2 regions of the Arthrobacter sp. zg-Y20 genome follow, and region 1 is predicted to be linked to the other one. Evidence: riboswitches for the same ligand, from Rfam matches in the RefSeq annotation. Region 1 holds a riboswitch; the other holds the start of a gene.
What was found. A riboswitch is a leader RNA that binds a small molecule or an ion and turns the genes downstream of it on or off. The one in region 1 is predicted to bind cyclic di-AMP.
Positions count from the first base shown of each region.

Region 2: another riboswitch for cyclic di-AMP. It lies ahead of QNO06_RS08660 (C40 family peptidase); the one in region 1 lies ahead of QNO06_RS03220 (M23 family metallopeptidase).

Region 1 covers NZ_CP126241.1:645,613-650,902, forward strand. The annotation lists gene QNO06_RS03205 (MFS transporter) at 1-394, shown strand, start outside; gene serC (phosphoserine transaminase) at 443-1,570, opposite strand; gene QNO06_RS03215 (iron-dependent transcriptional repressor DtxR) at 1,785-2,483, shown strand; cyclic di-AMP (ydaO/yuaA leader) riboswitch at 2,574-2,768, shown strand; gene QNO06_RS03220 (M23 family metallopeptidase) at 2,886-3,536, shown strand; cyclic di-AMP (ydaO/yuaA leader) riboswitch at 3,662-3,820, shown strand; gene QNO06_RS03225 (NlpC/P60 family protein) at 3,824-4,615, shown strand; gene QNO06_RS03230 (NlpC/P60 family protein) at 4,638-5,290, shown strand, end outside.
Region 2 covers NZ_CP126241.1:1,794,110-1,799,399, reverse strand. The annotation lists gene QNO06_RS08675 (ABC transporter ATP-binding protein) at 1-96, shown strand, start outside; gene ligD (non-homologous end-joining DNA ligase) at 93-1,115, opposite strand; gene QNO06_RS08665 (MFS transporter) at 1,162-2,382, opposite strand; cyclic di-AMP (ydaO/yuaA leader) riboswitch at 2,814-2,967, shown strand; gene QNO06_RS08660 (C40 family peptidase) at 2,972-3,880, shown strand; gene QNO06_RS08655 (response regulator) at 4,032-4,706, opposite strand; gene QNO06_RS08650 (ATP-binding protein) at 4,703-5,290, opposite strand, start outside.

The DNA of each region.
Region 1 (5,290 bases):
CATCCTGTCCGCAGCCGCGCCCACCCTGATTTTGTTCGGTCTATCCCTGATCCCGGTGGGCCTGTCCGCACTGACCCTGATGACGAGCGCCAATGCGTATGTTCAAACCACCACCGCCCAGGTCATGCGCGGGCGGGTGATGGCGCTGTATTTCGCCATCTTTATGGGCGGAACACCGCTGGGCGCGCCGGTGGTGGGCTGGGTTTCGGACTCGTTCGGCCCCCGTTGGAGCCTCGGTGTGGCCGCAGCCTCGGGGCTGCTGGCAGCCGCCATCGGTTTCGTATGGGCCTGGCGGACCTACGGGATGCGGTTCCACTATGACCGGAACCTGCCCCGGCGGCTCAGCATGACCACAGATACGCCGGAAAAAGCGCAGGACCCGGACAGCGCGTAGCGTCCGGGCCCTGCGGGCAGTGCATGGCCATGTTGGCAGTAATCAGGCTCAGGAGTTCGCGATCACGTAGTCGATGCACGCCAGGAGGGCGCTGACGTCGTCGGGCTCAATGGCGACAAAGGTGGCAATGCGCAGCTGGTTGCGGCCGAGCTTGCGGTAAGGCTCCACGTCCACGACGCCGTTGGCCCGCAGCGTCTTGGCAATGGCGGCGGCGTCGATGTCCGCTGCGAAATCGATGGTGGCAATAACGTTGGAACGGTCCTCCGGGCGGGCCACGAACGGGGTGGCAACGGCGGACTGTTCGGCCCACGAATAGATCCGTCCGGCAGATTCCGCGGTGCGACCGGCGGCGAACGCCAGCCCGCCGTTGCCGTTCAGCCAGTCAATCTGGGCGTTGAGGGTCACCAGCGTGGACAACGACGGCGTGTTGTAGGTCTGGTTCAGCCGCGAGTTGTCCACGGCGGTCTGCAGGTTGAGGAAATCCGGGATCCAGCGGTCGCCGGCATTGATCCGCGCGGCGCGTTCCAGCGCAGCGGGGGAGAACATGCCCAGCCACAAGCCGCCGTCTGACGCGAAGTTCTTCTGCGGGGCGAAGTAGTACACATCGGACTGCGCCAGGTCCACGTCCAGGCCGCCGGCAGCCGAGGTCGCGTCGATCAGCACCAGGGCGCCGTCGTCGGAACCTTCCACCCGGCGCACCGGAGCGGCAACGCCGGTGGAAGTTTCGTTCTGCGGCCAAGCATAGACATCCACCCCCGCTTCAGCCGCCGGTTCCGGACGGGTGCCCGGTTCAGCCGTGATGATGCTCGATGCCGAGAGGAACGGCGCTTTATTGGTAGCCGCCGCAAACTTGGAGCCGAACTCACCGAAGGACAGGTGCTGGGCCTTCTCCTGAACCAATCCGAAAGCGGCGACGTCCCAGAAAGCAGTGGAGCCGCCCACGCCCAGAACTACCTCGTAGCCCTCCGGAGCGGAGAACAGCTCGGCCAGTCCCTCGCGGATGCTGCCCACGAGGTTCCGTACGGGTGCCTGGCGGTGGGAGGTGCCCAGAAGCCCGGTGCCGGCACGTTCCAGCGCCGCCATCTGTTCCGGACGTACTTTGGACGGCCCGGCACCAAAGCGGCCGTCCTGCGGGAGGAGTTCAGCGGGAATCTTCAGTGCGGCGGTGTCGCCCATTGTGTCGCTCCAAGCGTGTCGAAAGGAAAGCGCGTCTGCATTTCCATTCTGCCGCACCGCATTCTTTCGGACGGTTTATGACCGCCGCCACAGGGATGTGTGGCGGAAAGCCCGCAATTTTCGGGCGGTCCGGCCGGTAGGCTAACGTGTTGGCGTAGACCCGGGCAGCGCGTTTTGCCGCTGTCCTCTTGCCTTCTACTAGGAGCGGCCCGTCATGACGGATCTCATTGACACAACTGAGATGTATCTCAGGACCATCCTGGAGCTGGAAGAAGAGAACATTGTGGCGCTGCGGGCACGTATTGCCGAGCGGCTGAGGCACTCAGGCCCCACCGTGTCCCAGACCGTTGGCCGGATGGAGCGTGACGGCCTCGTGGTGGTGGCGGGAACCCGCCGGCTCGAACTGACGGAACTGGGCCGCCGGCGCGCTACCGAGGTGATGCGCAAACACCGGCTCGCGGAGCGGCTGCTCTCGGACGTTATCGGCCTGGACTGGGCCTACGTCCACGACGAGGCCTGCCGGTGGGAACACGTGATGAGTGAGCGCGTGGAGCGCCGGCTGTATGAGCTGCTGGGACATCCCACGGAATCCCCTTACGGCAATCCGATTCCAGGCCTCGAGGGCATCGGCGGAGAGCCGGCACCGGTCTTCCACCAGGGCGTGCATGACCTGGTCTCTGCCGTGGCTGCCGTAGAGGCAGGATCCAAGCTGACCCTCCTGCGGCTGGCCGAACCCATCCAGGTGGAGCCGGAGCTGCTGTCCCAGCTGGATGAAGCCGGGCTCCGCCCCGGTGCGGAAATCACCGCCGAAGTCGTAGGCGGCTACATTTCCGTGCGTGTCCCCGGCATCGAAGGAGCGCTTGAATTGCCGGCAGAAGTGGCCGCACACGTTTTTGTGGCACACGCCGGGTAACGGAATGGTTACTTTTGGGACATTTACCCTATAGTGAATTCCGACGTTGAAACACCATCGTTATCCGGTCTGTCCGCCGAGCCCTGCCAACGGACCGGAGCACCAAACTCGTCAGGCAGGGGCGGAGGACCCAATTTCCGGCAGTAGAACTGCCTTGGGGTGAAGCCTTCCGGAGGCCGGCGGCAAAACGTGCATAGAAGCACGCAGTGCCGGCGGTGAGCCGAGGGCCGAGTTTCTCTACTCGAATCCGACAGCTAACTTCGCAGGCGTTCCAAGAGAGGGAAACACTTGTCGAAGCATGCTGCTTCGGGGCGCCGCCGTGCGGCTGCCCCTGTTGCGCCCGCCCGCCGGCGCAGCTCCCCGCCCTCCGGGCGCAGGCGGGTTGAAACAAAAACCCTGTCCATGGGTGGAGCCGCCCAGAAGGTGGCCATCACCGCCGCCACATCAGGCCTGATCCTCACCGCAGCGCTGCCCACCTCCGCGGCCGCTGACGATCCCGTCCAGCCGCAGCCGGTTTCAGCCGACACGCCGGTCTCCGCGGATGCCAACGCGAACATCGGATTTGCCCGCGCCGGGTTGAGCAGCAGCTATGACCCGGACGCCAAGCTGGCTTCCGTCGGCGTGGCAGCAGGGTCCCACGCGGTCCCCGCGGCCGCCAAGGGCACGCTGTCCACCCCGCTGGATTCTGCGCTGGTGGAGACATCGGGATTCGGCCACCGCGTCAGCCCCATTACGGGCGCAGCCGGGGAAATGCATAACGGCCAGGATTTCGCCGCCACCTGCGGCACCGCAGTAAACGCAGCGGCTTCCGGAAAAGTGGTCTTTGCCGGCTGGCACCCCTACGGCGGCGGCAACCGCGTTGTCATTGACCACGGCAACGGGGTCGAAACCACCTATAACCACCTCTCCGCCATTTCCGTGTCGGTAGGCAGCGAAATCAAGCGCGGAAACCTGGTGGGAGCAAGCGGAACAACGGGCTCTTCCACGGGTTGCCACCTGCATTTCGAGGTCATGGTAAACGGCGAAGTAGTGGACCCACTGAACTGGTTGTAACCGCACGAATATCATTTCGTGACCGGAACGTGACATAGCGCAAATGTTGCTGTACGCTCGTCCTCGTGCCCGATTGGCCAAAGATCGGGCACCTTCGAACAGATCGCCTAGCTCTGCCACTGTTTGAAGTCCGTTCGCAGAATCGCATGGCAGAGGCGGGGGAACCAATTTCGGGTTTCGCAAGAAGCCCTTGGGGTTAAGTTGCAAATGGCCTTAGGCCTGGCAACCGGGTGACTCCCATCCGAATCCGACAGCTCACCTCGTAGGCAATTGGGAGAGGCAAACCTGTGTCATCACACGCTCATGGCCGCCGTCGCGCAGCCACCGTTCAGACCAACCCGATCACTGCACTTTCCAAGGCAGTCAGCAGCAACGCAGGCATGGTAGGCCGTCAGGCCGCCGTCGTTGTGGCAGCATCCGGCCTCGTGCTGGCTGCAGGACTCCCTGCACAGGCAGCGTCCGTCAGCATGGACCGCCAGGCACTCGAATCCACCCCGCTGAACGTTGTAGCCGGGACAGTCAAGGCTAATGCGGACGCGGACGTAAAGCTCGCGGTCATGGAAGCACCCAGCTCCACCTCCGGCGCAGACTACCGTGCACAGGTAGCAGCTGAAGAAGCCGCAGTCGCAGCAGCTGCTGAGGCTCAGGCCCAGCAGGCAGCAGCAACCCAGCGTGCCGCTGCTTCCCGTGTTGCCGCACCTGTTGCAAACGGCGCAGTACAGACCGCATCCTCCACTCCCGCAGCACCGGCCGCTGACGCCGTAGCTCCGGGCAATGTGGCCGCCGGCCTCGTGGCCTCGGCTTACAGCCAGATCGGCGTGGCACAGGATTGCACCGCCATGGTCGAGAAGGCCCTGCGCTCCGTCGGCAAGTCCGTCGGCGACCTGGCTCCCGGCCAGTTCTTCCAGTACGGCACCGTTGTTGGCAGCCCCGCTCCCGGTGACCTGGTCATCAGTGCTACCCACGTCGCCATCTACGTTGGCAACGGACAGGTCATCAGCGGCGGTCTGAACGGTATGAACACCGGTCTGCACAGCCTCTCCGACCTGCACGGCTACAGCTTCGTCCGCGTCTCCTAAGCCCTGGTCTCCGAGAACAATCATGACCTCGACAATTGAGCGCGCCCGCCACCGGGCGCCGGTTGAACGCACCAGCACGCTGAACGCCCTTGCAGGTGCGGTCAGTGCAAACGCAGGAACGGTTGGCCGCCAGGCTGCCGTTATCGCAGCTGCCTCAGGCTTGGTCCTCACCACCGGTGTGGCCGCCAATGCTTCCGGCACGGAGCCCCTGCGGGATGTCCAGACGAGCACCCTGGATCTCACGGCAGCAAAGCTCGACAAAGTGTCTGCAGAAGCTGTGCTTCACTTTGAGTTCGAAGGCATTGCGGGCACCACTCCCGCGCCGGCGCCGGCAGCCCCTGTGGTGGAAGAGGCGCAGACCGCTCTCCAGGTTCAGGAAATGCCGGCCGCAGGTGCTGCGCAGGTTGCCCGTCCGGCATCCAACACAGCTCCGGCGGCAGGGGTCAACACCGCCGCCGCACCGGCACCGCAGGGCAGCCCCTCAGGGCTGGCCGCCACCATTGCTGCAGCAGCCTACGCCCAGCTGGGCGTCAACCAGGACTGCACCATGCTGGTGACCAATGCCCTGGCGGCTGCGGGGATCAACTTCCACGGATGGCCTGCAGGCTACCTGTCCCTTGGACGGACGGTCAGCGCAGCCGAGGCCATGCCCGGTGACTTGATCTACTACGCCGA
Region 2 (5,290 bases), 1.1 Mb from region 1:
GTCACCCACGACACAGGATTCGTCCCGTTGACGGACGCAGTGGCGGGCATGGTGGACGGGCGTCTCGGTGCTCCCGCCCACCCGGAGTCCCTCTAATCCTTCCGGCGTGCCCGGCTGGGCTGCACCCGGGGCGGCTCACCGGGCATTTTGGGATAGTCCGGCGGGAACGGCAGCTCGCCCAGCCCGTTGGACACATCCCGTTCCCACCATTGGAGCAGGACGTCGATGGATCCCGGGTTCCGGTACATGTCCGCCCACGGGTCTCCTACCGTGCGCAGCCGTTCCGGAATGGTGGCGATGGTGAAGTCCGCCGGATGCACGTGCTCCAGTTCGTCCCAGGTAATCGGGCAGGAAACCGGTGCATCCGGCAAGGCCCGCGGACTGTAGGCACCTGCCATGGTGCGGTCCCGGTTGGCCTGGTTGAAGTCCACGAAAACGCGCTCTCCGCGCTCCTCCTTCCACCACGCCGTCGTCACCTGCTCCGGCATCCGGCGCTCCACCTCCCGGGCCGCGGCGATCACCGCGTGCCGCACCTCCAGGAACTCATGCTCGGGCCGGATCGGGGCGAAGAGGTGGATGCCGCGGTTGCCCGAGGTCTTGATGAATGCCTCCAGGCCGGCCTCGGCCAGGATGGTGCGCAGCTCTTGGGCCGGGCGGACGGCGTCGTTGAAATCGGTTCCCGGCTGCGGGTCCAGGTCTATGCGCAGCTGGTCCGGGTTGTCCGTGTCTTCCGCCCGGGACGGCCACGGATGGAACACCACGGTGTTCATCTGCACGGCCCAGACGGCGGCGGCCGGCTCGTCCAGCACCACCTGCGGATGGGACCGGGCGCTGGGGTACTTCACGGTGACCCCTCGCATCCAGTCCGGCATGCCGCGCGGCGGGTTCTTGGAGAAGAAGACTTCGCCGCCGATGCCTTCCGGAAAGCGTTCCAGCGACACCGGCCGGTCGCCGTTGGCGCGGATGAAGGCCTCGCCCACCTCGGCCATGTAACGGGCCAGGTCGAGTTTGGTGATACCCGGCTTGGGCCAGAGCACCCGCCCCGGACTGGAGATGCGGACCTGCCGCTCCCCTTCCGGACCGGGAACGGTCAGGGTGGTTTCCTCACGTGCCATGGGCCTGCTTCCCCTCTAAGGACCTGTGATCCACGAGGTTACCGTGTCAGGCGGCAGGAACGCCCAGCTTGGGATCCACCGGTGTGCCGGGGCGGACATTCTTGCGGCCGTGCACAAAGTGGTACAGCACCGTGGATGCCAGCACCACGGCGGCCAGCACCCAGTACATTCCGTGGTACCCGGTAACCGGCAGGAGCATGCCCAGCAGCAGCGGCCCCACGCCAATGCCAGCGTCCATGAGGATGAAGAACGTGGAGGTGGCCAGCCCGATCCGGTGCGCCGGTGCCATGCTGACGGCGATCGCCTGGGCGCACGGCATCAGGGCGCCGAATCCGAAGCCCAGGAAGATCCCGGCCACGGCCAGAACGGCGTTGTTGGGTGCGTAGGCCAGCAGGGCCAGGCCGGCGGCGAAGGACACCAGCGTCGGGTAAATCACGGCATTGTCGCCGTGGCGGTCCTGGATGCGTCCCACAAAGAGCCGGGACACCAGCACCACCGCGGCATAGACCACAAAGAAGAGGCTGGCACCGAGGACCAGGCCCTCGGACTGGGCGTAGGAGTTCAGGAAGGACAGGACCCCCGCGTAGGCGGCGCCGGCTATGAACATTACGGAGGCAATGGACAAGGCTCCGGGATCAATGATGTCCGTCAGGTGCATCCGCCACTTGTTCTTCTGTTCCTCCGGCGTGGGCGTGCGCTCGGGCAGGCGCAGCACCAGGGACAGGACAAGTGCGACCGCGGCGCAGGCGGTGGTGACCAGGAAGAGGGCGCGGTAACTCACCGAATCCACCAGCATGACGGCGAGGAACGGCCCGACGGCGGTGGCCAGTGTGGTCGAAATGCCGAAGTAGCCGGTGCCTTCCCCGCGCCGGTTGATCGGGATTAGCCCCATCACGGACGCGGAAAGGCTCGTGCTGGCCGCGCCGAACGCTGCACCGTGGATGATCCGCACGGTAAGCAGCAGGGCCAGGCTGCCCGCCGGGATGTACAGGAGCGCCGCCACAACGAAGACGGCCAGGCTGACAATCAGCAGCCGGCGCCGTCCGACAAAGTCGAGGAACTTGCCCGCGAAAACCCGGGCCAGCAGGGCGCCGATAACAAAGGAACCGGATGCGAAGCCGCCGGCGCTGTCCGAGGCCGCGAATTCCTCAACGGCATACAGGGCCATGCTGGTCATCAGCAGGTAGAACACCATTGAGAGGAACAGATTGGTGATGATCGCCAGCACAAATCCCTTGGTCCATAATTTCTGACCGCTGCCAGCCACTGCGTTCTCCTGTTTTCTCCGATACGCGCCGCCACCGATTGGAAGGCGACCTAACGATCTTACGCGCGGACACGGGCGCCCGGGCTGCTGCGGAAGGAAAAAGCGACGAAGGCCACAGGACTGCGGGGTAGCGGAAAAGCCATCAGGGGCATCAGGAACCACACATGTATCACTTCCCGGGCGCACCGCCACCCGGATGCGGCCCCGCAGCAGCCGGACCGAGACGGAACGGCCCGAAATTTCCGGTGCCAGAGTGACTAAACAGGAGCAAAGTAAATACCTGCGCGTAGCACACAGCGGCGCCACTCACACCCTCCAGAGAAGCTGCTCACTAAATGGTTATCCAACCGTAACCGTCTCGTATGGTTGAACGCATGCCGCTTTCTGATGCGGCTCCCCCGGGCTTGTTACCTAGCTCTGCCGCTGGTCCGGGGTCCACAGAACGCAACACCACGGCAGAGGCGGGGGAACCAATTACGGGTTCCTTGAATCCTTGGGGTTAAGCCAAACCGGATTCAATCCGGTCGGCCGGGTGACTCCCATCCGCATCCGACAGCTCACCTCGCAGGTATCGGGAGAGGTTATCTACATGTCTTTCAACAAGTCCCAGGGACGCCACCGCGCCGAGACCACCGGCGTTTGGTCCACCATCTCACTGGCCACCGCTACCCGCGGACGGACTATCGGCAGCACCGCAGCCGTTGTCGCCGCAGGTTCGGGCCTGATGCTCGGCATGGCAGCACCGGCCTCCGCCGGCGTTGTCTCCAACGACAACTACACACCCACCCAGACCACGGCACCCGCCGCACCGGTTGCTCCGGCTGCTCCGGCTGCCGCCCCCGTAGTTGAGGCTGCTCCCGTGGCCGCTCCGGCTGCCGCTTCCACCCACACCGTAGTTGCCGGTGACACCCTCGGTGCCATCGCCAGCACCTACGGTACGAGCCTGGAGAACATCCTCTCCCTCAACGGCCTGTCCATGGCCTCCGTCATCTACCCCGGTGACGTTGTGACCTTGTCCGGTGACGGCGCTGCTGCTGCCCCCGAGCTCAGCTACGCTGCCGCGTCCTACTCCACCGAGGCGTACGCCGCTCCGGTCCAGGCCGCTGCCGCCAACACCGGCGTGATCAGCACGCAGGCCACCTCCGTGACTCCGGCTCCGGCCGCTGCACCGGTGGGCGGCACCAACGCCATCATGCTGGCCTCGGCCTACTCGCAGCTGGGCGCAGCCCAGGACTGCACCGTGCTGGTTGAGGTTGCGCTCCGCGCCGCCGGCCACTCCGTAGGCGACCTTGCTCCCGCCCAGCTGGCGGCATACGGCACCCAGGTCTCCACCCCGGAGCCCGGCGACATGGTCTACTACGCCGACGGCGGCATGGGCCTGGCCCACATTGCCATCTACGTAGGCAACGGCGAAGCCATCCACAGCGGCTGGAACGGCAACCAGACCGTAGTCCAGTCCGTCAACGTCGGCTCCGGCCCCGTGTTCTACCGCGCATAAGGCTTCACCGCCCTATCGCACGGCCGGCAGGCGTTAGTCCGCTGACCAAACAGAGCGTCCGTTCCCTTCCCGGGAACGGACGCTCTGTTGTTAAGTGTCCTTGACGTTATCTGCCCAGGCCCTTTTGAATCCCGCGGACCGGAGCGGGCCGTCAGGGCACAAACCGGTATCCCATGCCGTGTTCGGTCAGCAGGTGGGCGGGACTGGCCGGATCGGCCTCCAGCTTCCGCCGCAGCTGGCCGATGTACAGGCGCAGGTAGCCGGAGTCCGTTGTTCCGGGACCCCACACGTTGTGCAGCAGGGTCTGCTGGGTCACCAGCATCCCGGGATGGGCCAGCAGTTCTGAGAGGAAGCGCCACTCGGTAGGCGTCAGCCGGACGTCGGCGCCGTCCTTGAGGCGGGCGATCCGCCGGGCGGCCAGGTCCACGCGGACCGCGCCGAACGTGATCTCGCTGGGCCCGGCGGCGGCCGGCACCCGGCGGGACAGGGCACGGATCCGGGCCAGCAGCTCCTCGGTGGAAAACGGCTTGGTCACATAGTCGTCAGCCCCCAGGTCCAGGGCGCGGACTTTGTCTGCCGGGTCCACCCGGCCTGACACCACCAGGATGGGCACCGCACTCCACCCGCGGACCGCTTCAATAACGTCCATCCCGCTGAGCCCGGGCATTCCCAGGTCCAGGACCAGCAGGTCCGGATGCGTGTCCACCGCCTTCCGGATGGCAGCGCTGCCGCTTTCAGCCGTCACTACCTCGTACCCGTACGCGCCGAGGGTGATGCGCAGGGCGCGCAGGATCTGGACGTCGTCGTCCGCTATCAGAATCTTCATCCCGCCACCGCCCGATTGGACCGTCCCGGGATGGAAACCCGTGCTGCAGCCGGCAGCGAGAGGACCATGGTCAGCCCGCCGCCGGGGGTGTCTTCGGTTTCCAGTGTTCCGCCCATTCCTTCCGTAAATCCTTTTGCCAGTGCCAGGCCAAGCCCCAGTCCGGTGGAGTTATCCGTGTCCCCCAGCCGCTGGAAGGGAACAAATATTTCCCCCTTCCGCTGTTCGGGAACACCGGGACCCGAGTCTATGACGCGGATTTCCACCCGGCCGGCAAACTCGCTGACGGACAGCACCGTCTTGCTGCCCTCCGGACTGAAACGCATTGCATTTGCCAGCAGGTTCACCAGCACCCGCTGCAGCAGCACCGGGTCAGCTGTGACGGTGCGCTGGACGGAGGGAATTTCCAGCTCGACTTCGGCGGGGCCCAGTTCCAGCTCCTCCAGTGCCGGCAGTACCGCGTCGGCCACGTCCACCGGTGCCAGGCTCACGCCCACCACCCCGGCCTGGAGCCGGCTGACGTCCAGCAGGCTCGTCACCAGGCCGGACAGCGAGGCAAGGGACTCTTCCGCCGTGGCCAGCAGCTC